Regions from separate parts of the Sorangium sp. So ce124 genome, predicted to be linked through region 2. Evidence: predicted binding sites of a transcription regulator. Region 2 holds the regulator's gene; each other region holds the start of a gene.
The links. The regulator HrcA, encoded in region 2, represses chaperone genes, less so after heat shock. The targets are predictions, from matches to a motif close to GNTAGCACTCNCCNNNGGNGAGTGCTANC.

Region 1 (7,314 bases), 4.4 Mb from region 2:
CTGCGCGAGGACCACCGCGGACGGGGGCTCGGGGCTCCCCTCCAGGCGGCGGCGCTCCGGGAAGGGCACGATCGCTTCGGGATCCGGTGGTTCTATGCGCTCGTCAGGGCCGGCGACGAGATCGCCAAGCGCATGAACGCGCGTTGCGGGCTCGCCCCGCACCGCGCTGAAGGGTTCCTCGTCGCGTCGGCGTTGCCTCCCGAGAAGCCCCGGCGGCCGTCGGACGCGCGCCGCGGCTCAGGCTGACGGCACGGACGCGAGGAGAAAGCGCCGGCGTCCTACCCGAGGAGCCACGGGGCCGGCGCGTCGCCAGCAAGGCGCCGGCGGATCGTGTCGAGCGCGCGCTCGAAGTAGCCGTCGCGCGCGACCACGAACTCATCGAGCCGCACGTCGCGCGGCTCGACCTTCACCGCGCCCGCGGCGTCCGGCGGCCGCCGCACGAGGCCGGTCGCGCGGGGCACCTCGCCTCGGACGAGGCGCAGCGCCGCGTCGAGCGGGAGCGACAGCAGCGCGGTCACCTCGTGCGGATCGGGACGCAGCTCCTCGAGCGCGCGGCGGGTCGTCGCGAGCAGCACGTCCTGCAGCTCGCGGTCGACGATCCCGGGCGCGTGATCGTCCTGGCTGCGGCGCGTGCCGAGCCGGACCACATCGCGCGGCGAGAGCGGCAGGCCAATCTCCTCCTCCGCCTCGCGCAGCGCCCCCGCGAGATCCTCTCCGGCGCGGTAGTGCCCCGACACGGCGACCTCGAGCGCGCCGGGCCAGGTGTCCTTGTCCGGGCTGCGCTGCTGGAAGAGCACCCAGGGATCCGCGGCGCTCTGGCGAATGTCCAGCTCCCGGCCATCGGGCCCCCGCTCGAGGAGCACCCACACGTGAACGCTCCGGTGCCAGTCGCCGTCGCGGTGAACGAGCCCGCGCGCCTTGCGCACGCCGAGCGGCCGGCCGCCGTCATCGAGGATATCGAAGAGCTCCTCTACGTCCTGCGCGGCCATGCGCCGGAGGGTAGCGCAACGTGAACGCCGCAAGACGTCTTTGCTGCTCTGCGTGCTCGCGCGCTCGTCAGATGACGCTGTGCTTCGCGTCGTGCTCGACGCACGAGCATCGAGCGGAAGCAGCAGGAAACGAGGCGAAAGGGTGTGAAAGTGGCGATCCCAGCGGGAATCGAACCCGCGTTACCGGCGTGAGAGGCCGATGTCCTAACCGCTAGACGATGGGACCTTGTTCTGTGGAGAAGACCGACAGCAGAGCTGAGCGGCCTGGCTGGGGGACAAGGATTCGAACCTTGATAGCAAGAGCCAGAATCTTGCGTCCTGCCGTTAGACGATCCCCCAAGGGGTCAGCGCCGTGTTCATCAGCGCCACGGGCCGCGGAATCTACTTGGGCTGCCTGGATTGTCAAGCGCTCAAAATCGGACCCGACGAAGAAAAATGCTCGGCACCAAAATCCCCGACGTTTCGTGCGCTTCGCGGGGCTCAGCAAGGCCTCCCGCTGCTCGACCCCCTCGCTCCCCTCGCTCAACCCGCTCCGCCCTCGTTGCATGCCGTCCGTCGTCGTCGCACGCCGCGCTGTCGCCATGATCCGTCCAGGTTGTCTACAGCGTGCCCTGCGTGATGTCGGAGAGGGGGCTCGTCCCTGGCCGGAGGAGGGGTCGTCCCTGGAGGAGGCTTCACGACGTCGCGATCGCTCCCTCGGCGTCGCTTCTCCAGACATCTCGGCTTCGCCCCTCCGGACTCTCGGCTCCGGAAAAGTCGCGGCTCTCTGCTGCGTGCCCTTGACGCGCCGGGTGACTGATTTACTTTCGGCCGCGGTTTAGCCACCGGCCTAGGAGAGTGCCAAGACACTGCGATCTCGGGCACTTAGCTCTTGTCGTGCGGGCGGAATGCCCCAGCGGGGGGGCGAACGGGACCTCCGGCGAGCCGATGGTCAGTCAACAAGCCGAGGACGAGGGAGCCAGCATGAAAATCAGGCCGCTGCAGGATCGGATTGTCGTCAAGCGCGTCGAGAGCGAGACGAAGACCAAGGGGGGCATCATCATCCCCGACGCCGCGAAGGAGAAGCCGATCGAGGGGCGCGTGGTCGCGGTGGGCAACGGCAAGGTCCTGAAGGACGGCAAGGTTCGCCCGCTCGATGTGAAGGTCGGGGACAAGGTGCTGTTCGGCAAGTACAGCGGCACCGAGGTGAAGCTCGACGGCGAGGAGCACGTGCTCATCCGCGAGGACGACGTGCTCGCCGTGACCGAGTCCGCCGGGACGTGAACCAGGCCTGAGGCAACCGAACGCAAGCGTTTGTACACGCGGCCGCGCGGCCGCGAGGGGATTGAGACATGGCTGCGAAGCAGATCGTTTTTAGCCGCGGCGCCCGCGCCGCGATCCTCAAGGGCGTGAACACGCTCGCCGATGCGGTCAAGGTGACCCTCGGGCCGAAGGGGCGGAACGTCGTCATCGAGAAGAGCTGGGGCTCCCCGGTCGTGACGAAGGACGGCGTCACGGTCGCCAAGGAGGTCGAGCTCGCCGGCAAGCTCGAGAACATGGGCGCCCAGATGGTGCGCGAGGTCGCCTCGAAGACCAGCGACAAGGCGGGCGACGGCACGACGACGGCGACGGTGCTGGCGCAGGCGATCTTCGGCGAGGGCCTCAAGCTCGTCGAGGCCGGCCACAACCCGATGGATCTGAAGCGCGGCATCGACGCGGCGGTCGCGAAGGTCATCGAGGCCGTGCAGCAGGCCGCCAAGCCGACCAAGGACAAGGACCAGATCGCCCAGGTCGCCACGGTCAGCGCCAACGGCGACAAGGAGATCGGCCAGATCCTCGCCGACGCCATGGAGAAGGTCGGCAAGGAGGGCGTGATCACGGTCGAGGAGAACAAGCGCATGACGACGGAGCTCGAGACCGTCGACGGCATGCAGTTCGACCGCGGCTACCTCTCGCCCTACTTCGTGACCGACCCCGAGAAGATGACCGCGGTGCTCACGAACCCGCTCATCCTCGTGCACGAGAAGAAGATCTCGGCCATGGCCGACCTCCTGCCGCTGCTCGAGCAGGTGGTGAAGCAGGGGCGCGAGCTGCTCATCCTCTCCGAGGACGTCGAGGGTGAGGCGCTCGCCACGCTCGTCGTGAACAAGCTGCGCGGCACGATCAAGGTCGCCGCCGTGAAGGCGCCCGGCTTCGGCGATCGCCGCAAGGACATGCTGAAGGACATCGCCATCCTCACGGGCGCGACGCCGTTCATGGAGGACCTCGGCCAGAAGCTCGAGAGCGCCACTGTGCGCGACCTCGGGACGGCCAAGCGCGTCGAGATCGACAAGGACAACACCGTCATCGTCGACGGCCAGGGCGACAAGGGCGCCATCAAGGGCCGCATCGAGGCGATCCGCAAGCAGATCGCGGACACGGCGAGCGACTACGATCGCGAGAAGCTCCAGGAGCGGCTCGCGAAGCTCGCCGGCGGCGTCGCGGTGGTGAAGGTCGGCGCGGCGACCGAGACCGAGATGAAGGAGAAGAAGGCGCGCGTCGAGGACGCGCTGCACGCGACCCGCGCGGCCGTCGAGGAAGGCATCGTGGTCGGCGGCGGCGTGGCCCTCTTCCGGGCGGCCGCCTCGCTGGAATCGCTCAAGTTCAACGACGAGCGCGACGTCGGCGTGCGGCTCGTGCGCCGCGCCGTGGAGGCGCCGCTCCGCCAGATCGCCCACAACGCGGGGATCGACGGCACGGTGGTGGCGGAGAAGGTCCGGTCGGGCGCGCCGACGTTCGGCTACAACGCCGCGACCGACGCGTACGAGGACCTGCTCGCCGGCGGCGTCATCGATCCGGCCAAGGTCGTGCGGCACGCGCTCTCCAACGCGGCCAGCGTCGCCGCGCTGATGCTCACGACCGAGGCCCTCGTCGCCGAGAAGCCCAAGAAGGAGAAGGCCGCTGGCGGCGGCGCTCCCGGCGGCATGGGCGGCATGGGGGGTATGGGCGGCATGGGGGGTATGGGCGGCATGGGCGGCATGGGCGACTTCGACATGGGTTGATCGCCTGTCCGCGCCGCTCTCGGGCTGCCGCCGCCTCCGCGCGGCGCCGGCCCGCTGAGCGCGCTGCTCCCGACGAAGCGGGCCGAGGGGTCCTCCAAAGCATGGTGGCTTGGGGGGACCCCTCGAGTTTTGTGAGGGCCAGCGCTCTTGCCCGGGTTTTTGACCCGCGGTCACGTGGGGCGCTAGACTCCCGGGCAATGTCGGAGTCGTCGTTCGCCCGCTATGGCCGCGAGTACGTGCCGGGCGACGTGCTCTTTCGTGAGGGGGACTCCGGCGACGTCATGTTCGTCATCCAGTCGGGCGCCGTGCGGATCACGAAGTCGGTCGCCGGCGAGGACAAGGTGCTCGCCGTGCTCGGGCCCGGCGAGTTCGTCGGCGAGATGGCGATCTTGAACGGCAAGCCCCGGAACGCGACGGCCACCGTGAGCGAGCCGTCCCGCTGCCTCGTGATCGACGCGCGGAAGCTGGAGGTCATGCTGCAGCGCGACGTCGAGATAGCGCTCCGTCTCCTCAAGAAGCTGGCGAAGCGGCTCGACGCGGCGAACTCGCTCGTCGAGATCCTCATGCACCGTGACCCGAAGGCGCGCGTGATGCTCGCGCTCGCGCGTCACGCCGAGGCCTTCGGGGAGGAGACGCCTGAAGGCATACGCGTCCGCTCCTCTCCCGAGGACATCGCGCGCGAGGTCGACGTCGAGCAAGAGACGGTGGACGAGGTGATGAAGCGGCTCCGCCGGCTGAGGCTCCTCTCGTACGGGCCGCCTGCACCCGCGGCGATCATGGTGACCGACATGCGCAGGTTCCGGGATTTCATCGAGTTCCTGGACATGCCGCAGAAGTTCGGCGGAGAGAGCTGAACCAGTGGAGCTGCGTGTCATCGGCTGCCACGGCGGTGAGACCCCCAGGCATCGCACGTGCGCGTTCGTCGTGGACGACGTCCTCGCGATCGACGCCGGCTCGCTGACGAGCGGGCTCGAGGTGAAGGACCAGGCGCGGATCGAGGCGTGCCTCGTGAGCCATGCGCACCTCGATCACATCCGCGACCTGGCCACGATCGCGGACAACCGTTGCCAGCTCGGGTGCCCGCCGCTCGTGATCGCGGGCACGCGCGAGACGCTGCGCACGCTCAAGAAGCACTTCTTCAACAACGTGCTCTGGCCCGATTTCGCGGTGATCCCGAGCGCCGGGCAGCCGACCATCCAGTACCTCGAGCTCAAGCCGGAGCGCCCCACGCCGGTCGCCGGGCGGCTCGTGCGGGCGGTCCACGTGACGCACACGATCGACGCGTCGGCGTTCGTGATCGAAGGGGACGGCGGCGCGATCGCGTACAGCGGCGACACCGGGCCCACGGAGCGGCTGTGGGAGGTGCTGAACCAGCAGCAGGACCTCCGCGCGCTGCTGATGGAGGTCAGCTTCCCCAACCGGGAGCAGCGCCTCGCCACCGTGAGCGGCCATCACACGCCGCAGACGCTCGCCGTCGAGCTCCAGAAGTTCCGCGCGCCGAGGGATCTGCCGACGATGCTCTACCACATCAAGCCGGTCTTCCAGGCCGAGGTGGAGCGGGAGTGCGCCGCGCTGAAGGGGCTGAACCTGGAGGTCCTTCAGCTCATGGATCACTTCGTCCTGTAGCCGACGCATCGGCGGCTCGGCGGGAGGGAGGGCGCTGGGGTGGATGGGGGCGCCGGGGTCGATGGGAGCGTGGTGCCGAGCTGCCCGGCCCGAGGGGGCTAGCTCGCCGCGCGCGGTGCGCACGGGCTGAACTCGCCTTGGACGCCCTGTGCCCGACGCGCTGCGCGCGCCGGACACAGGGCGTCAATCGGGCTCAGACAACAGCCCGTGCGCACCGCGCGCGGCGAGCTAGCCCCCTCGGGCCTGTGGGTGTTCCGAGAGAGAGGGCGCGCCTCGAGGAGGGGGCGAGCCGCTACGTGGTGGGGGGCCAGCCGTCTCGCCGTGGGGGGGCCCTGAGAGCGCGGTGGCGCGGGCTAGCGGCTTTCCTGCGTGGGCTCGTCGTTGAAGGGGCGCTTGCCGTCGGGCACCTCTTCGACGCGGGCGAGGACGACCGTGATGTTGTCGGTGCCGCCGAAGTAGTTCGCCCGATCGATGAGCGCCTTGCACGCAGCGTCCAGCGAGCCGCTGGACATCACGAGCTCGAGGATCTGATCGTCGCTCACCAGCCCGGACAGGCCGTCCGAGCACAGGAGGTACACGTCACCGTGCCGCGTCTCGTCCGTCACGAGATCGACGAGGACGTCCTCGCGGATGCCGAGCGCGCGCGTGATGACGTTGGCCGGAAGCTGCCGGACCTCCTCCTCGGTCATCCACGGGGCCATGTGCGCCGCGTCGCTGACGAGCGAGTGGTCGCGGGTCAGCTGCGTGATCTGGCTGTCGCGCAGGCGATAGCAGCGGCTGTCCCCGACGTGACCCACCGTCACGTGCTCGGCGTCCTTGGAGAACATCGCCGCCACGATCGTCGTGCCCATGCCGAAGTCGGCGAGCGTCTTCAGCGAGCGATCGAAGATGCGCCGGTTCGCCAGCCTGAGGCCGGTGACGACGTAGTTCTCCTCCTCGGTCAGGTTCGGGTCGGCAGGGAAGGGCCAGGTGGCGTCCCTCCCCACCGTCACGGACAGGAAGTCCGAGAGCGTGCTCACGGCAAGCTGGCTCGCGACATCGCCCGAGCGGTGTCCGCCCATTCCATCCGCCACGGCCACGACACGGTACTCCTCGCTGACGAGGAGGTTGTCCTCATTGTGGTCCCGGAGGAGCCCGGTATCCGTCATCCCGGCAAACCGGGTCCGCAACATGGGCAGAGAGTAGACGCGGAGCAGGGGGGCAGCGCAAGTTCAAGGCGAGGGCAAAGCTGAAATCCTGGGCCGGATCTCCCACAGCGACCGCTCCATGGCCGCCGGAAGCGGCCGGCGGCAGGGGTGGAGGACGGTTCCGGAGGCGCTCGTTCGCCGGACACACTTTGCTCTTGAAAGATGAGAGAGGACGTGGGGTTCCTCGCGGAGCGGCGCGCTGAGGCGACGAGCGCTCGAGCTCAGAGCCAGCTCTCGCCGATCGCGATCCCCGCCGAGGCCGCGATCGTCTCGGCGGCGCGCACGCCGCAGGCGTGCGCCTCCTCGAAGAGCGCCATCCCCGGCTGATCGACGTGAGCCCAGGCGACGCGCTCGGAGAGCGCGCAACGCGGCTCGAACGGCCGCGGGCCGAGGAAGCCGGGGCGCGGGCGCGGCATCGCGTGACCCCAGATCATGACGTCCATCCGCTCGACGTCGTCGCGCAGGTGCGGGTGCGCCGGCGCGAGGTCGCGC
Region 2 (7,314 bases):
GTCCACGGCGATCACGGCGTCCATCGCGTCGGTGCACGTTGCGCGGGGCATCTTGCTCGGGCTCCGCCGGGGCATCGTCTACAAGAGCGCCGACGCCTGGGATCGCGCAGGGAAGACCTCGGTCGCCGTGTTCTGCGCCCGCGGCACGCTGCTGCTCGGCGAGCCCGAGCTCGCGGAGCTGGAGGCGACCGGGCAGAAGCTCAAGCCGAGCGACGTGCTGGCGCTCGCGGCCGGGGCGGAGCGCACCGAGGAGCACCCCGTCGCGACGGCGATCGTCCGCGCCGCGCGCGCCCGCGGCTTGCGGCCCGACGGCGTGCGCAACCCCAACTTCCACCCCGGCCTCGGCGTGACGGCCGTCACCTCGTCCGGCGAGGACCTCTGCGTCGGCAACCGCGCGCTCATGCTCGAGCAGCGGATCTCGATCGCCGCGGCCGAGAGCCGCGTCGCCGAGCTCGAGGCGCTGGGGCGCACGGTGGTCCTCGTCGCGGTCGGCGCTCGCCTCGTCGGCATCATCGGCCTGCAGGACGGGCTGCGCCCCGGGGCGCGGGCCGCCATCCAGCACCTGCTCGACGCGCAGATCGAGCCCGTGCTGATGTCGGGCGACGCGCGCGAGACGTGCGAGGCGATCGGCCGCTCGCTCGACATCGATCATATCCGCCCCGAGATCCTCCCCGCGGATCGCGGCGCGGAGGTGCGCCGCCTGATCGACGCGGGCACGAGCGTCGCCGTCCTCGGCCACGCGGGCGTCGACGACGCCGCGCTCGGCGCCGCCGACGTCTCCGTGGCGCTCGGCGCCGCCGGCTCGGCGCCCGCCGACTTCTCCACGGTCCTCGCGTCGGACGACGTCCGCGACGCCGCGCTCTCCCTCGCGCTCGCGCACCGCACGCGCCTCGAGGCGCGCGTCGGGCTCGCGCTCAGCGTCGCCCCGGCGCTCGTCGGCGCCGCGGTGATCGCCGCGTTCGTGCTCCCGCCGGCCTACGCGCCCATCGCCTCGCTGCTCGGCGGCGTCATGGCCGTCGTCCACGCCCGCGCGCTCGACGCGAAGAGCTGAGCGCCGGGCGCGGTCGCCGGCGCGGGGCTCCTCGCCGCGCCGCGGCGGGCTACGAGACGTCGGGCGTGGTGTCCTTGACGTCGCGGCAGTCCGCGCAGACGCCGTACATCTCGTGCTTGTGCCAGGTCACCTCGAAGCCGTACTTCGCGGCGATCTCTTCCTGGAGCGCCTCGATCCGCGGCTCCTCGAACTCGATGATCTTCCCGCAGTTGACGCAGATCAGGTGGTCGTGGTGCGCGCTGGCGTCGTCCGCCAGCTCGTAGCGGCTAAGGCCGTCGCCGAACCGGCGCTCGGAGGCCACGCCGCACTCCGCGAGCAGCTTGAGCGTGCGGTACACCGTCGCGTACCCGATGCCTCGGTCGTGCGCGCGCACCTCCGCGAGCAGATCCTCGATGGTCATGTGCGGGGCGCCGGAGAAGAACGTGTCGACGATCAGCCGGCGCTGCGCCGTCGATCTCAGCCCCTTCTTGGCCATGTACGCCTGGAGGCGAGCGCGTAGCCGGTCGAGGGCAACTTGGTCGACGTGGCTGGCGCTGCTCCCCTCTCTCTCCATGACGGCCATGGCAAGTTTATCCCGTTCGCGGCGAACCGCGTCAAGGCCGGCGACGGAGCCTACTTGGCGTGACCTCGCCGATGCTGTCCGTGCCCCGCTCGTCGGCGCTACTCGCCGACCTGCGCCATGTAGCTGACCTGAGCGGCCGGCCCCCCGAGGGGGCTGAGCAGCGTGATGGGAGGAGCGACCAGCCCGGCCGCCGCCGTGTTGTCGACGACGACGTAGTAGAGGCCCGGGCGCAGCGCATAGCGGCGCGTCTCGATGATCCCGGGCTGGAGAGGGCCGCCTGCCTGCACCGGGCCTGGCGGGGGGCCGAGCGGCTTGCCGGTCTGGTACGCCTCGCGCCACGCGTCGCCGGTGGGCTTGTCGACGATCATGAGGTCCACGGGCGCGCCCTGCGCGCTGACCTTGAGGTAGAGCGCCTGGTCCGCGTCGGCGATCTCGAACGGCCCGAGGTAGTCGCGCTGGTGCGCGTGCACCTCGATGGTCTCGTTCGCGAAGGTGTACCGCTCCTCGTCCTCGGCCTCGAACGGGTGGTGCGGTCGCTGGGGCGGCATGAGGATCCCCAGCGTGAAGTCCTTCCCGGTCTCCTCGTTGTAGAGGACGGTGAACCCGCGGGTCAGCTCGCCCGCGACGATCTGGTTGCCGAGCAGGTTGGCGAGCCCTCCGAACGGCGGGACGTTGGCCATCACGTCGATGACGGGGTTCTCGACGTAGCCCAGCTGGAAGCTCGGCCCTTGCACGATCCGGTTCAGCCGTCCCCACACGTAGACGTTGTCGTCCGCGAGCTGGAAGTCGGGTCGGTACTCGACGGACGTCGTGAGCGAGAAGCCCACCCGCTTGGCCGGCTGCATGTAGCCGTACCCCGTGCCGGCGATGTGGACGGTGATCGTCTGGGCCGCGTCGTTGACGTCGTACGAGCACTGCATCGGGAAGAACCGCCCGATGGACGCCGATCTGTCCTGCAGGCGCAGCGAGACCCCGCTCTTCAGCATCTCGGGGCAGATCTTGCTGGCCCCGAAGTTCGAGAACAGGAACCAGCGGAGGCCAGGGCTCGCGTTCACGGGGCCGCTGACGCAGGGGCAGCCGACGAACGTGAACGACAGCGCGACAGCGGCGAGCGCCAGCGCGGCGGACGCGCGGGAGAGCGGGGGTCTTCGTGCGGGCACGCGGGCTAACATAGCGGGTCGACCTCGGAGGGAGAGCGGGTTTGCGCGCGGGAGGACGGACGACGTCCCGTCCCGGATCAGCGCACGAGATGCCATTGGACGCCGGGGGTCACCTCGAGATGCAGGTGATTTTTGTGCGCCCGATCGTAGTTGGGCGTGAGGATCGACGTGAAGATGTGCTGATCCACGGCCTCGCACACGATGGATCGCAGCTCTCGCGCCGCCGCGTCCGCTGGAGGGCCGCCCCCCGCCCCCTTGCCGGCCCCGCGGGGCCTCCCGGTCGGGCCTGCGCTCTCGCCGCAGACCGGCGCGCCGCGCCTGCCGACGAAGTCGCGCTCCACGTCGAGCCAATCCTCCGCGAACCCGCCGCCGACGGGCTCCTTGATGAGCCTGTAGAGGTCGATCGCGAGCCCGCCGGGGTGCCTCGTGGCGAGCCTGCCCTCGGGCCACATCCTGGACGGAGGCCGCCAGGCCGAGAACATCAGCGCCTCGTCGATGTCGTGCGCGCGGAGGATCCGGCTGAAGTCCGAGAGCGCGAGCGCGAGGCGGCAGTCGAAGACGTCGTACGGGTTGTCCGCGCGTCGATGCGCCGGCAGCGCCGTCCGGTAGAGGACCCCGCCGACCCGCTGCATCAGCCGCACCGGAGCGAGCACGCCCGGCGCGCGCGGCACCGGCTCGAACGCGATCTTCCGCTGCGTGAGCGCCGCGCGGCACTGCGCCGCGCTCATGGCCGCGTAGCGCGCCGACGGGTGCTTCGCCCAGTCCTGGTGGTACCTGACCTTCGGCTTGCCCTGCGCGCTCGGCGCGGCGGCGAGGGGGCCGAGCGCGAGGGCGAGCGCGCAGGCAGCGGCGGCATGGCGTGCGGGCGGCATCGTTGCGGTACATCCCTCGTGCGAAGCAAGGCAGGCCGGCCCTCTCGGGGCCTCTCGGGGCCTCTCGGTGGGCCGAGCGACCACGTGCCACGTGGCCGATCGCGCCGCCATCCGGCGGAGCGGTGCCCCGTGCGCGGGGTGGCTACTACCCGATCCTACCGCGACATTTGACCGGGCCGCGCGATCGCCTCAAAATGGGTCGCATGCGCGTCCGTGGGTCGAGCGCCCGCACGCGCAGCTTGACGTACGGGAGCGAAGGTCCGGCCCGCATGGCTTCCCGGTCCGGGCGGTCCCTGGTCCAGGTAGCCACGGCGGCGCGCTTGTGCGCTGCATGCAGCTGACATGAGTGATCTTTCCAATCGATCTCGGAAGATCCTTTTCGCCGCGGTCACCGAGTTCATCGCAACGGGCGACCCAGTTGGCAGCAGGACGCTCGCCCGGAAGTACGGGCTGGATCTCTCGGCTGCTTCGATCCGCAACGTGCTCGCTGACCTCGAGGAGGCCGGGTACCTCCACCAGCCGCACACCTCTGCCGGGCGGATCCCGACCGATCGCGCGCTCCGGCTGTTCATCGACGCGCTCGTCGAGCTCCGGTCGCTGTCTCCCGAGCAGCAGGCCGAGCTGAGCGCCAGGTTCACCGAGATCTACGCGGGGGCGAGCGATCCGCTCCGCGAGACCGGGCGCTACCTCTCGGAGCTGTCCGGCGCCGCGGCGGTCGTGGCGGCGCCGCGGGCGGAGCTCCGCGCCCTCGCCCAGCTGCGCTTCATCCCGACCAAGCCCGGGCAGCTGCTCGCGGTGCTCGTCTTCGCCGACGGCTCGGTCGCGAACCGCTTCATCTCGGCCGACGAGGCGATCAACGAGGGCGAGCTCACCCGGATCCACAACCTGCTCGCCGACGTCATCGAGGGGCGCACGCTGGGCGAGATCCGGGACCTGTTCGCCCGCCGCCTCGCGGACGAGCGCCTCCAGATCGACGCGCTGAGGCGCCGCGCCTTCGAGCTCGGCAGCAAGGCGACGGCCGACGTGACCCGGCGGAGCGAGGTCGTCATCGAGGGGCAGAACCGCCTGATCGATCTGCCCGAATACGCCGATGTCGACCGGCTCAAGAAGCTGATGAAGGCGCTCGAGGAGCGCGAGGAGCTCGTCGATCTGCTCGACCGGACGCTCGCCGCCGGCGCGGGTGAGGTCACCGTGTTCGTCGGCAGCGAGGCGGGCGATCTTGGCGGAGGCCAGCTCAGCCTCGTCGCCGCGCCGTACATGGAAAACGGCCGCGTCGCCGGGACCGTCGGCGTGCTCGGCCCGACGCGGATGGACTACGCGAAGGTCATGCCGCTGGTCGACGCCACGGCCGCGGCGATGACCGAGGTCCGCGGCAAGGTCAAGTAGCGCCCTTCCGCTGCGGCTCGCGGAGCCGATCGAGCACGTCGTCGAAGTCCGGGGGCGGCGGCGCCTGGAAGCGCATCGGCCGGTCGTCGGCCGGGTGGTTGAAGCCGAGCTCAGCCGCGTGGAGCATCAGCCGCGCGGCCGGGATCCTCGCCCCGCGGTAGTCCCGCACGTAGACCGTCTCGCCGACGAGCGGGTGCCCGGCCTCCGCGAGGTGGATGCGGATCTGGTGCGTCCGTCCCGTCTCGAGCCGGCACGCGACGAGCGTCACGCCCCCGGCGCCGGCCCCCTCCTGAGGCCCTCGGAGCACCTCGATCGGCTCCACGTGCGTCACCGCGAGCTGCCCCTCGCGCCGCCCCTCCCGCGCCGAGCCGCGCAGCCCGTCGCCCCGATCCTCGACGAGGTAGCTGCGGTAGGTGCCGCGCGGGACGGCGCCGTGCGCGAGCGCCAGGTACTGCCGGTGCATCGCGCGGACGCGGAGCTGCTGCGCGAGGTGCTTCTTCGCGGCGAGCGTCCGCGCGAAGACCAGCAGCCCGCTCGTCCCCTTGTCGAGGCGCTGCACCACGCCGAGCGGCGCGCGCCCGCGCAGGCGGTCGCGCCTGGCCAGCACCTCGCGCACCAGCGCGTCGAGGGTCGCGGCCTGCTCCGCGGGATCCTCGTCGCCGTACGGGATGGTGCTCACCCCGGCGGGCTTGTTCACCACGACGACGCTCGCGTCCGCGTAGACCACGAGCTCGCCCTCGAGCTTGCGCCGCCGCACGGTCTCGGGCCTCGGCGCGTGCAAGCGGACCTCGATCTGCTCCCCGCTGAGCACCCGCCGGCGGGCGCTCGTCGCCACCGCGCTCCCGACCAGCACCTTGCCGGTCTCGATCAAGCGGCGCGCGTCGGACCACGAGACCGCGGCCAGCGCACGGACGGCCCCGTCCAGCGGGCGCCGATCCAGCTCGGCTGGCACCGTCCAGCGGCCGTCCTGCGGAGGTCGCACCTGGGCGGCGGGGTGGACGCCGGTCGTTTCGGCGGCTTTGTCTTCCTGGCTCGGCGGAGTGGCGGGTCGGAGCGGACGCATGTACAAGCTCACCGGGGGCGCCTCGGCTCCGCCCACCAGCGTGGGACCGGGCTCTACCGGCGCGAAAAACGCACATCCGCGGGGCCCGCGGGGGCGAAATACACCGCGAATGTTGACACATCGCGCGACCGGAGCCGAAGATATCCAGAGCCGTCATCGCTTTCTCGCCATCTGAGAGGAGACCCGTTCGTGGCCAGCACCCTTCTCGCCGTAGACGACAGCGTGACCATGCGCAAAGTGCTCGAAATCACCTTTGCGGGTCAGGATTTCCGCGTCGTGACGGCGAGCAGCGCCGACGCTGCGCTGCAGAAGCTCAAGAGCGATAAACCCGACCTGGTGATCGCCGACGTCACGCTCGAGCCGAAGAACGGCTACGAGCTGTGCAAGGCGATCAAGCAGGCCTCACCGGCGACGCCCGTCCTGATCCTGTCGTCCAAGCAGAACCCGTTCGACCCCGCGAAGGGATCGGGCGCGCAAGCGGACGATCACATGGACAAGCCGTTCGACACGCAGCAGATGATCGACAAGGTCAAGAAGCTGCTGGCGTCGCGCGGCGAAGCGAAGCCCGCCGCCGCAGCGGCCCCCGCTGCCGCGGCGCCCGCGCCCGCGCGCTCTCCTGCGGCGCAGCCCGCCGCCGCGCCGCCCGCGGCCGCCGCGCAGCCGGCAGCCGCCGCGCAGCCGGCGGCAGCGAGCCCGCTCCAGCGCGCGAAGACCCTCATCTACACGCCCAACGCGCCGGCCACGAGCGCTGCGCCGGCCCAGGCCTCCGTCAAGACGGCGCCCGGTGGCCCGGCGAACGTGCCGGTCACGACGACGATGGCCTTCTCGCCGACGCCGGTGTCCGGCGTGCCGAAGACCGCGACGGGGCCCGCCGCCGTCGCCGCGACCGCCTCCGCGCAGGTCAACGGCCAGATGGCGAGCAAGCTCGAGGGCCTCGGCCTCACCTCCGAGCAGGTGGAGGCCGTGATGGCGCTGTCCCGCGACGTCGTGGAGCGCGTCGTGTGGGAGGTCGTGCCGGTGCTCGCCGAGACGATCATCAAGGAAGAGATCGCGCGGCTGACGAAGTAGGCGGCGGCCGCGGCCTGGCCGTGGCCGTCGACCCGCCCCTGTTCCTGTCGCGCCTGCGAGACGCACGAACGGGGCGGGGTGCCTTCGTGGGCGCGTGAGGCCCACCGATCCAAGTACGTAGGGGCGCTCCTTGCGCCGCGACGTCGCTCGCG
Region 3 (7,314 bases), 5.0 Mb from region 2:
TCCGCTGACATCCCGAGGTCGCGCATCAGATCTTCCGCGGCCTTGGCGAGCTCGCGGTCGAGCCGATCGAGCTGGCGCCCGGTCCGCTCCTTCTGCTCGGCCTCGCGGTCGAGCCGCTCCAGCTCGCGCTCCTTCTTCTTGAGCAGCCTCTCCTGCTCGGATCGCTCCTGCTCGTTCGCGGGGGCCTTCTGCTTCTGCTTGAGGAGCTGCTCGCGCGCCTCTGCGCGCTTCTCGTTGATCGCGGCGAGGGCCTCCTTGCGGCGCGACGCCGCCTCGGAGAGCGCCTTGCGCAGCCGCTCGATCTCGGCCTTGTCGAACTTCTGCTTCTTGTCGCGGAGCTTCTCGGCGAGCTCCTTCAGGTCCTTCTTCGCGTTCTCGAGGTCCTTCTTCTCGAGGGACTCCCCCACGCCCTTCGCCAGGTCGCTCTTCTTGAGGTCGACCCCCGTCTCCTTCAGCGCCTCATCGAGCGCCTTCAGGTCGGCCTCGGCGCCCTTGAGGAGCTCGCGCTCGAGCGCCTCCATGCGGCGGAACGCCTCGGTGCGATCGAGGCGCTTGTTCGCGATGTCCTCGATGAGCTGGTTGAACCGCTCGACCGCGGACTTCATCTCCGGGCTCTGGTCCTGCCGATCGAGCGCCTTCGCCGCGTCCTTGAAGAGCTCGAGGTCGTCGGGCGACATGGTGAGCGCGTCGATGGTCGCCGCGACGGGCGCCTGCTTCCGCGGGGTGCGCACCTCCAGCAGCGCCACCGCGAGCACGCCGAGCCCCACCGCGGCGGAGGTCCAGAGCTCGCGAGGGACCGCGAGGGGCGCGGCGCCAGCGGCGCGCAGCCCTGAGGCGTGCTCGCAGGCGTCGTCGATCGCCGCCTCCATCAGGGGGGTGCGCTGCGCTGCGGGCAGCGCCTCGAAGGCGAGGGCGATCGTCAGCCGGTCGTGGAGGCCGTGGTGCCGATCGAGGGCGATGGTGCCGGCGCGGGGAGGCAAGCGTCGCAGCATCGCCACGACGAGGGTGGCCAGCACGAGCAGGCCTGCGCCGAGGAGGAGCTGGCGGGCGCGCGGCTCGCCGAGGTACGCCGGGAGCGCCTTGTGCACCGCGAGCGTCCCGGCAGCGAGCGCGAGCGCGAGGGTCAGCGCGCTCGGCAGCGCACGCAGCGCGCGCCCGAACCGGAGCCTCAGCTCAACCACGAGCGCGGCGCTGCGAATGCGGTCCAGTTGCTTCGTGCGAGAGTCGCTCACGGTGCTCAGCGCTCCGGGCGCCCCCCGCGGGGGCCCTCGAAGGGGAAACGTCGCAGCATTGTACCTGCTGACGGGTCAGGCGCCCGAAAGTTCCTGGGAGGCTCCCCGCGACGTGCGACGTGCGTAAAGGCTGCGCGCGACGTATGAGGCAATGACGCACGGCGAGCCCTGATGATTCCCGTGCAGGGCAGCCTCTGCGCTCAGCGTGCTGCCGGCATGGATGCGTGCTGCCGGCGGTGGGTGCGGGTCCTCCCTCCGAGCGCTGATCGGACGGTTCCTCTGCACCCGGCTCGGCGGCGGCATGCGTACGTTGCGTGGGAACGAGGGGTCGGGCCACTGCGCACGGCGCCCGCCTCGGATTGGATCACTTCATCGACTTCTTCTTGGGCGCTGCCTTGGCGGCAGGCTTCTTCGCCGCGGCCGGCTTCTTCGTCGCGGCCGGCTTCTTCGCCGCCTTGGCTGCCGGCTTCTTCGCCGCGGCCGGCTTCTTCGCCGCCTTGGCTGCCGGCTTCTTCGCCGCGGCCGGCTTCTTCGCCGCCTTGGCTGCCGGCTTCTTCGTCGCGGCCGGCTTCTTCGCCGCCTTGGCTGCCGGCTTCTTCGTCGCGGCCGGCCGCTTCGCAGCAGCCCTGCTCGCCACGGCACCGTTTGCCGCCGACTTCTTCGCCCCCGTCGCCCGTTCCCTGGAGGACGGCTGCGCAGCGGCCTCACGCTCCTCGCCGACCGTGCTCGCCTGGGCCTTGGCGCCGTTCGCTTCAGGCACCTGCTTCGCATAACGGGCGAGCGTCTCGCGCACCCGCGCGTCCAGATCCGCGAAATCGAACGGTTTGTTCAACCAGGCGTCCGCGGCGAAGAGCGGCGAGGTCATCTCGTTCAGGTTCTCGCCGATCCCGGTGAGCATGATGACGCCGGTGCTCGCGAACGGCCGTCCGTCGGACGTGTCGCTCTTCAGCCGCTTGCAGATCTCCCAGCCGCTCATGCCGGGCATCATCACGTCCAGGATCACCAGATCCGGCCGGTGCTCACGCGCGAGCTCCCAGGCAGCATCCCCCTCGGAGGCCTCGATCACAGAGAAACCCAGGTTCCTCAGGTGACGCGCAACGAGGCTCAACATCGCCGGTTCATCTTCGGCCACCAGCACACGGGGCGGCATCGTGCTCGCGGAAGGCATCGTGGATGCGGATGAGAGTACGTGCGCGCGAACCGGTCAAGAGAGAACGAGACCGCGCTGCCGCAGCCAGCGCTCTTCGCCGTTCGCCGTCCTCCCGGGCGACCCGAGCGCCAGGGAGGATGCGCTCACGCGGCGCGCGCGAGCGCGATCTTTTCCGTCTGCCCCGCCGCATAGAAGCGTCGCAGCGCGGCGAGCAGCTCGGCATGACGCCCATGGCGGGCAAACTCGGCCTCGAGTCGGCCCGCGAACCGCGCGGCCAGATCGTTCGCGATCCGGTAGCGATCGCCGGTCTCCGTGCCCGGTGGATCCATGAAGGTGACCCGCTCGAAGAGATGGGCGCGGATCCGCGCGGCGCGCTCGGGCTCGAAGCGCCCCGTCCCCGATGGGGCCGCCTCGTGGCGGCGCCGGAGCGGCGGACCTGGCGGCTCGACCTCGTCCGCCAGATCGCCATGAACAAGCAGCACGTATTTGTCGACCTCGGCCTGGAGCTCGAGCTCGAGCTGGGTCGCCGGCAGCTCCCTGCGGGCTCGCTCGGCCACATAGAGGAAGTGGCTCACGCCCTCGACGATCTGGCAGATCTCGTCCAGCGTCCCCTCTCGCCCTCGCGTGATCGCCCGGCGGGGCAGGTGCAGCGCGACCTCGATATCCCCGCCATCTCCGCCGGCGTGCCGGATCAGCAGCGCTTCGCGGGCGCTGCCGTCCGTCAGCTGGATGAAATCGTCGACCACGGGCGCGTCATCGAGCGCATAGGTGCGCGCCAGGTGCTGCTGGATCCGGGCCGGGAAGGTCGCCCCCCGCATCAGTTGAGCCCGCCCGTGCCACGGCTCGGCACGAGCCCTCGTGCCCCGAGCTCATCCGCGAGGCGGCTCGAGCCCGTACGAACCCAGCGCTCGTACAGCCGAAGCACCGAGCGCTCGTCCCGAGCTCCCGACGCGAGCGTACCGTCGGCCACATCGTTCAGGACGCTCACGAACCGCTCGAATTTCTCGGCCATCTCCGAAAGAACATCGGGCCCCTGGCCGACGCGCGCATTGAGGCGCAGCATAGCGGCCGCATGGTGGTAGGCGGTCGACCCGACCCCGACCACGTAGCCGCGATCGACCCCCTTGACCTCGATGTGGCCGCCGAAGAAGCCGACCACGTAGAGGACGCTGTCTCCCAGGTTGCGCAGCCGCTGGAAACGCTCCGCTCCGGAGGCTTCCAGCGCATCGCGCAGAAGAAAGGTCAGGGGCTGGTTGAAGGCAGACTCGGCATGCTCGTCCGGGTGAGCAAAAGCACAGAGCAGACCGACGAGGTAACTCGACGCCGCCTCGGTAGCAGCGACGTTCCGAACTCGGAGCGCCTCGTCCACAACCTCCTGGAAATAGCGGGTCATGCTCGGGGAGAGAGAGATCGCTTGGCTCACAGCGGCACCTCACTTATGCGGGTGCCCTGGATACCGACGTAACCCGGGCCACCGCGCGCTCAGGTCAACCAGACACGTCCTGGCGGCCTCCCTCGGGTTGGAGACCGTGAGGGCATCGCGTCACTGTGCTGCCGCAGCTTTGCCCTCATAAGTGCATTTTAGCCGAGGGGCTCCGCCGAGCCCAGCCTTGCGCCACGCACCTTCCCCTGCGATCTCCAGGACTTACAGCCACCTCTGCGCCTGGCTGCCAACGCGCAAAGTGCCGGCCTGGGGCCACTCTTGACACCCTCCAGGGGGTGGCTATCTTCGGCGCGCTCGCTAGCACTCGCCATAGGTGAGTGCTAGCAAAGTGCCCAGACTGCAATCGTATGGGACCTTGCCGCTGCTCAGACGGGCCGGCTGGGGTCTTGCCGTTCGTGGGACGCGGCGCTCGTCCCCGGAGGATTTGCAAAGATGAAGATTCGACCGCTCCAGGACCGCGTGATCGTTCAGCGCGTGAAGGAAGAAGAGAAGACCAAGGGAGGTCTCTACATTCCGGACACCGCGAAAGAGAAGCCGATCGAGGGGACCGTCGTCGCCGTCGGCAACGGCAAGGTCGCCGAGGACGGTACCGTGCGGAAGCTCGACGTCAAGGAGGGCGATCGCGTCCTCTTCGGCAAGTACTCGGGCACCGAGGTCAAGATCGACGGCGAAGAGCACCTCATCCTCCGCGAGGACGACATCCTCGGCGTGATCGAGAAGTGACGCGGGCGACAGAAGGAACTTAGGAGAGACACCATGGCAGCCAAGGAAATCATCTACAACGAGTCCGCCCGCAGCATGATCCTCGCGGGGGTCAACGCCCTCGCCGACGCGGTCAAGGTCACGCTCGGCCCGAAGGGGCGCAACGTCGTCATCGAGAAGAGCTTCGGCTCGCCGACGGTCACCAAGGACGGCGTGACGGTCGCCAAGGAGATCGAGCTCGAGAACCGCTTCGAGAACATGGGCGCCCAGATGGTCCGCGAGGTCGCCTCGAAGACGAGCGACATCGCCGGCGACGGGACGACCACCGCGACGGTGCTCGCCCAGGCGATCTACCGCGAGGGCTCCAAGCTCGTCGCGGCCGGGCACAACCCGATGGAGATCAAGCGCGGCATCGACAAGGCGGTCGAGGCGATCGTCGAGCACCTCCGCGGCTCCGCCAAGCAGACGAAGGACGCGAAGGAGATCGCGCAGGTCGGCACGATCAGCGCGAACGGCGACGAGACGATCGGCAAGCTCCTCGCCGACGCGATGGAGAAGGTCGGCAAGGAGGGCGTGATCACGGTCGAGGAGGCCAAGAGCGCCGACACGACCCTCGACGTGGTCGAGGGCATGCAGTTCGACCGCGGCTACCTCTCGCCGTACTTCGTGACCGATCCCGAGGCCATGAAGGCGAACCTCGAGGACTGCTACATCCTCATCTCGGAGAAGAAGATCTCCAACATGAAGGACCTGCTCCCGGTGCTCGAGGCGATCGCCAAGAGCCAGAAGCAGCTCCTCATCATCGCCGAGGACGTCGAGGGCGAGGCGCTCGCGACCCTCGTCGTGAACAAGCTCCGCGGCACGCTGCACTGCGCGGCCGTCAAGGCGCCGGGCTTCGGTGATCGCCGCAAGGAGATGCTGAAGGACATCGCCACCCTGACGGACGGCCAGGTGATCGCGGAGGAGCTCGGCCTCAAGCTCGAGAACGTCACGATCAGCGATCTCGGCCGCGCCAAGACCGTCATCATCGACAAGGACAACACCACGATCGTCGGCGGCCAGGGCAAGAAGGACAAGATCAAGGCCCGGCAGCAGGAGATCCGCGCCCAGATCGAGAACACGACGAGCGACTACGACCGCGAGAAGCTCCAGGAGCGCCTCGCGAAGCTCGTGGGCGGCGTCGCGGTCGTCAAGGTCGGCGCCGCGACCGAGACCGAGATGAAGGAGAAGAAGGCCCGCGTCGAGGACGCGCTCCACGCGACCCGCGCGGCCGTCGAGGAGGGCATCGTCCCGGGCGGCGGCGTGGCGCTCATCCGCGCGCAGAGCTCGCTCGAGAAGCTCAAGGTCAACGACGAGCAGCGGTTCGGCGTGAACATCATCCGCCGCGCCATCGAGGAGCCCCTCCGCCAGATCTCGGCCAACGCCGGGGAAGAGGGCTCGATCGTCGTGCAGAAGGTGCGCGACGGCAAGGACTCGTACGGCTACAACGCGGCGTCGGGCGACTACGGCAACCTGCTCGAGATGGGCGTCATCGATCCGGTCAAGGTCGTCCGGTCGGCGCTCCAGAACGCGGCCAGCGTCGCCAGCCTGATGCTCACCACCGAGGCGCTCATCGCCGAGCGGCCGAAGGAGGAGAAGCCGGCGGCCGGCGGCGCCCACGCGGGCCACGGCCACGACTTCTGATCGCGACGCGCCGCGCTGACCGTTAAGCCCGGCGGGCGAGGGCCGACTTCCTTCTCGGGAAGTCGGCCCTTCGCCATTTCGACTTCCGGCGGGCCGCGGCGCATGATCTGATCCGGCGCAGGTTCGCGATGAGCACCCTGACTACCGAGCGCCTGGCGCTCACCCCGGTCTCGCTGCCCCTGCTCGAGGCGGTCATCCGCGGAGATCGCGCCGAGGCCGAGGCCCTGTCCGGCGCGCGCTTCCCCGACGCCTGGCCTGGGCGCGCGCTCGTCGAGCGCGCCTTCAGCTCGCCGCTCGACCGGCTGCGGGACGATCCAGAGGCGTTCCTGTGGGGCACGCGGCTGATGGTGACGTGCGGGCAGGAGGAGCGCGTCGTCGTCGGCAGCGTGGTGCTGAACGGCCGGCCCGACGCGACCGGCACGGTGGAGATCGGCTACGGCGTCGAGGGCAAGTCCCAGGGCCAGGGCTACGCCACGGAGGGGTCGCGCGCCGTCCTGCACTGGACGCTGCAGCAGCCGGGCGTGAAGCGCGTGATCGCGACCACGCCGGCCTGGCATCGCGCGTCGCTCCGGGTGATCGAGAAGCTCGGGATGCGCCCTGCTGGAACGCTCGAGCACGACCTCCTGGGCGAGCTCCTCGTCTTCGAGCGCTACCCCGAGTAGCGCCCCGCCGTCCACAGGCGGGGGCCCGCCGCGGCGCCGCTCACCCGCCTGCGCGGCTCACGCCGCCGCGCGGGTCGCGCCGCCGAGCCCACTCGCACAGGGTCATGCCCGCCGCGATGGCCACGGGGTACGAGTGGTTGATCCCGTACATGGGGATCGCGATCACGTCCTCGCACGCATCGAGCAGCGCCTGCGGCAGCCCGTCATCCTCGCTGCCGAAGAGGAACACGAGCCCGCTGGGGAACGGCGCCTCCCAGAGGGTCCGCCGCGCGTGATCGCGCTCCACGCCGATGAGCGGGCGGCCGCGCGCCGCTTCGAGGAAGCTCGCCTCGTCGGGGCACTCGACGATGGTCTCGTACTTCTGCATGCCCATCGAAGCGCGCTCGTAATAGGGCTCGGTCCCGATCAGGAAGATCTCCCGGACCAGGAACGAGTGGGCGA

Region 1: groES (co-chaperone GroES) is a predicted target of HrcA. The motif match lies at 1,806-1,834, and genes of this name have one in related genera.
Region 3: groES (co-chaperone GroES) is a predicted target of HrcA. The motif match lies at 4,123-4,151, and genes of this name have one in related genera.

What each region holds. Positions count from the first base shown of each region.
Region 1 is NZ_CP150312.1:4,383,603-4,390,916, forward strand. Features, by position in the region: gene WMF19_RS16535 (hypothetical protein) at 1-246, shown strand, start outside; gene WMF19_RS16540 (NUDIX hydrolase) at 279-989, opposite strand; tRNA gene WMF19_RS16545 (tRNA-Glu) at 1,141-1,215, opposite strand; tRNA gene WMF19_RS16550 (tRNA-Gln) at 1,255-1,328, opposite strand; gene groES (co-chaperone GroES) at 1,953-2,252, shown strand; gene groL (chaperonin GroEL) at 2,321-4,009, shown strand; gene WMF19_RS16565 (Crp/Fnr family transcriptional regulator) at 4,207-4,863, shown strand; gene WMF19_RS16570 (MBL fold metallo-hydrolase) at 4,868-5,635, shown strand; gene WMF19_RS16575 (PP2C family protein-serine/threonine phosphatase) at 5,989-6,807, opposite strand; gene WMF19_RS16580 (FAD-dependent oxidoreductase) at 7,044-7,314, opposite strand, start outside.
Region 2 is NZ_CP150312.1:11,130-18,443, forward strand. Features, by position in the region: gene WMF19_RS00030 (HAD family hydrolase) at 1-1,051, shown strand, start outside; gene WMF19_RS00035 (Fur family transcriptional regulator) at 1,101-1,613, opposite strand; gene WMF19_RS00040 (hypothetical protein) at 1,712-2,773, opposite strand; gene WMF19_RS00045 (hypothetical protein) at 2,851-3,645, opposite strand; gene hrcA (heat-inducible transcriptional repressor HrcA) at 3,988-5,031, shown strand; gene WMF19_RS00055 (RluA family pseudouridine synthase) at 5,024-6,094, opposite strand; gene WMF19_RS00060 (response regulator transcription factor) at 6,284-7,162, shown strand.
Region 3 is NZ_CP150312.1:8,911,278-8,918,591, forward strand. Features, by position in the region: gene WMF19_RS33295 (hypothetical protein) at 1-1,232, opposite strand, end outside; gene WMF19_RS33300 (response regulator transcription factor) at 1,597-2,400, opposite strand; gene WMF19_RS33305 (hypothetical protein) at 2,526-3,200, opposite strand; gene WMF19_RS33310 (hypothetical protein) at 3,200-3,805, opposite strand; gene groES (co-chaperone GroES) at 4,259-4,549, shown strand; gene groL (chaperonin GroEL) at 4,583-6,211, shown strand; gene WMF19_RS33325 (GNAT family N-acetyltransferase) at 6,340-6,873, shown strand; gene WMF19_RS33330 (TrmH family RNA methyltransferase) at 6,914-7,314, opposite strand, start outside.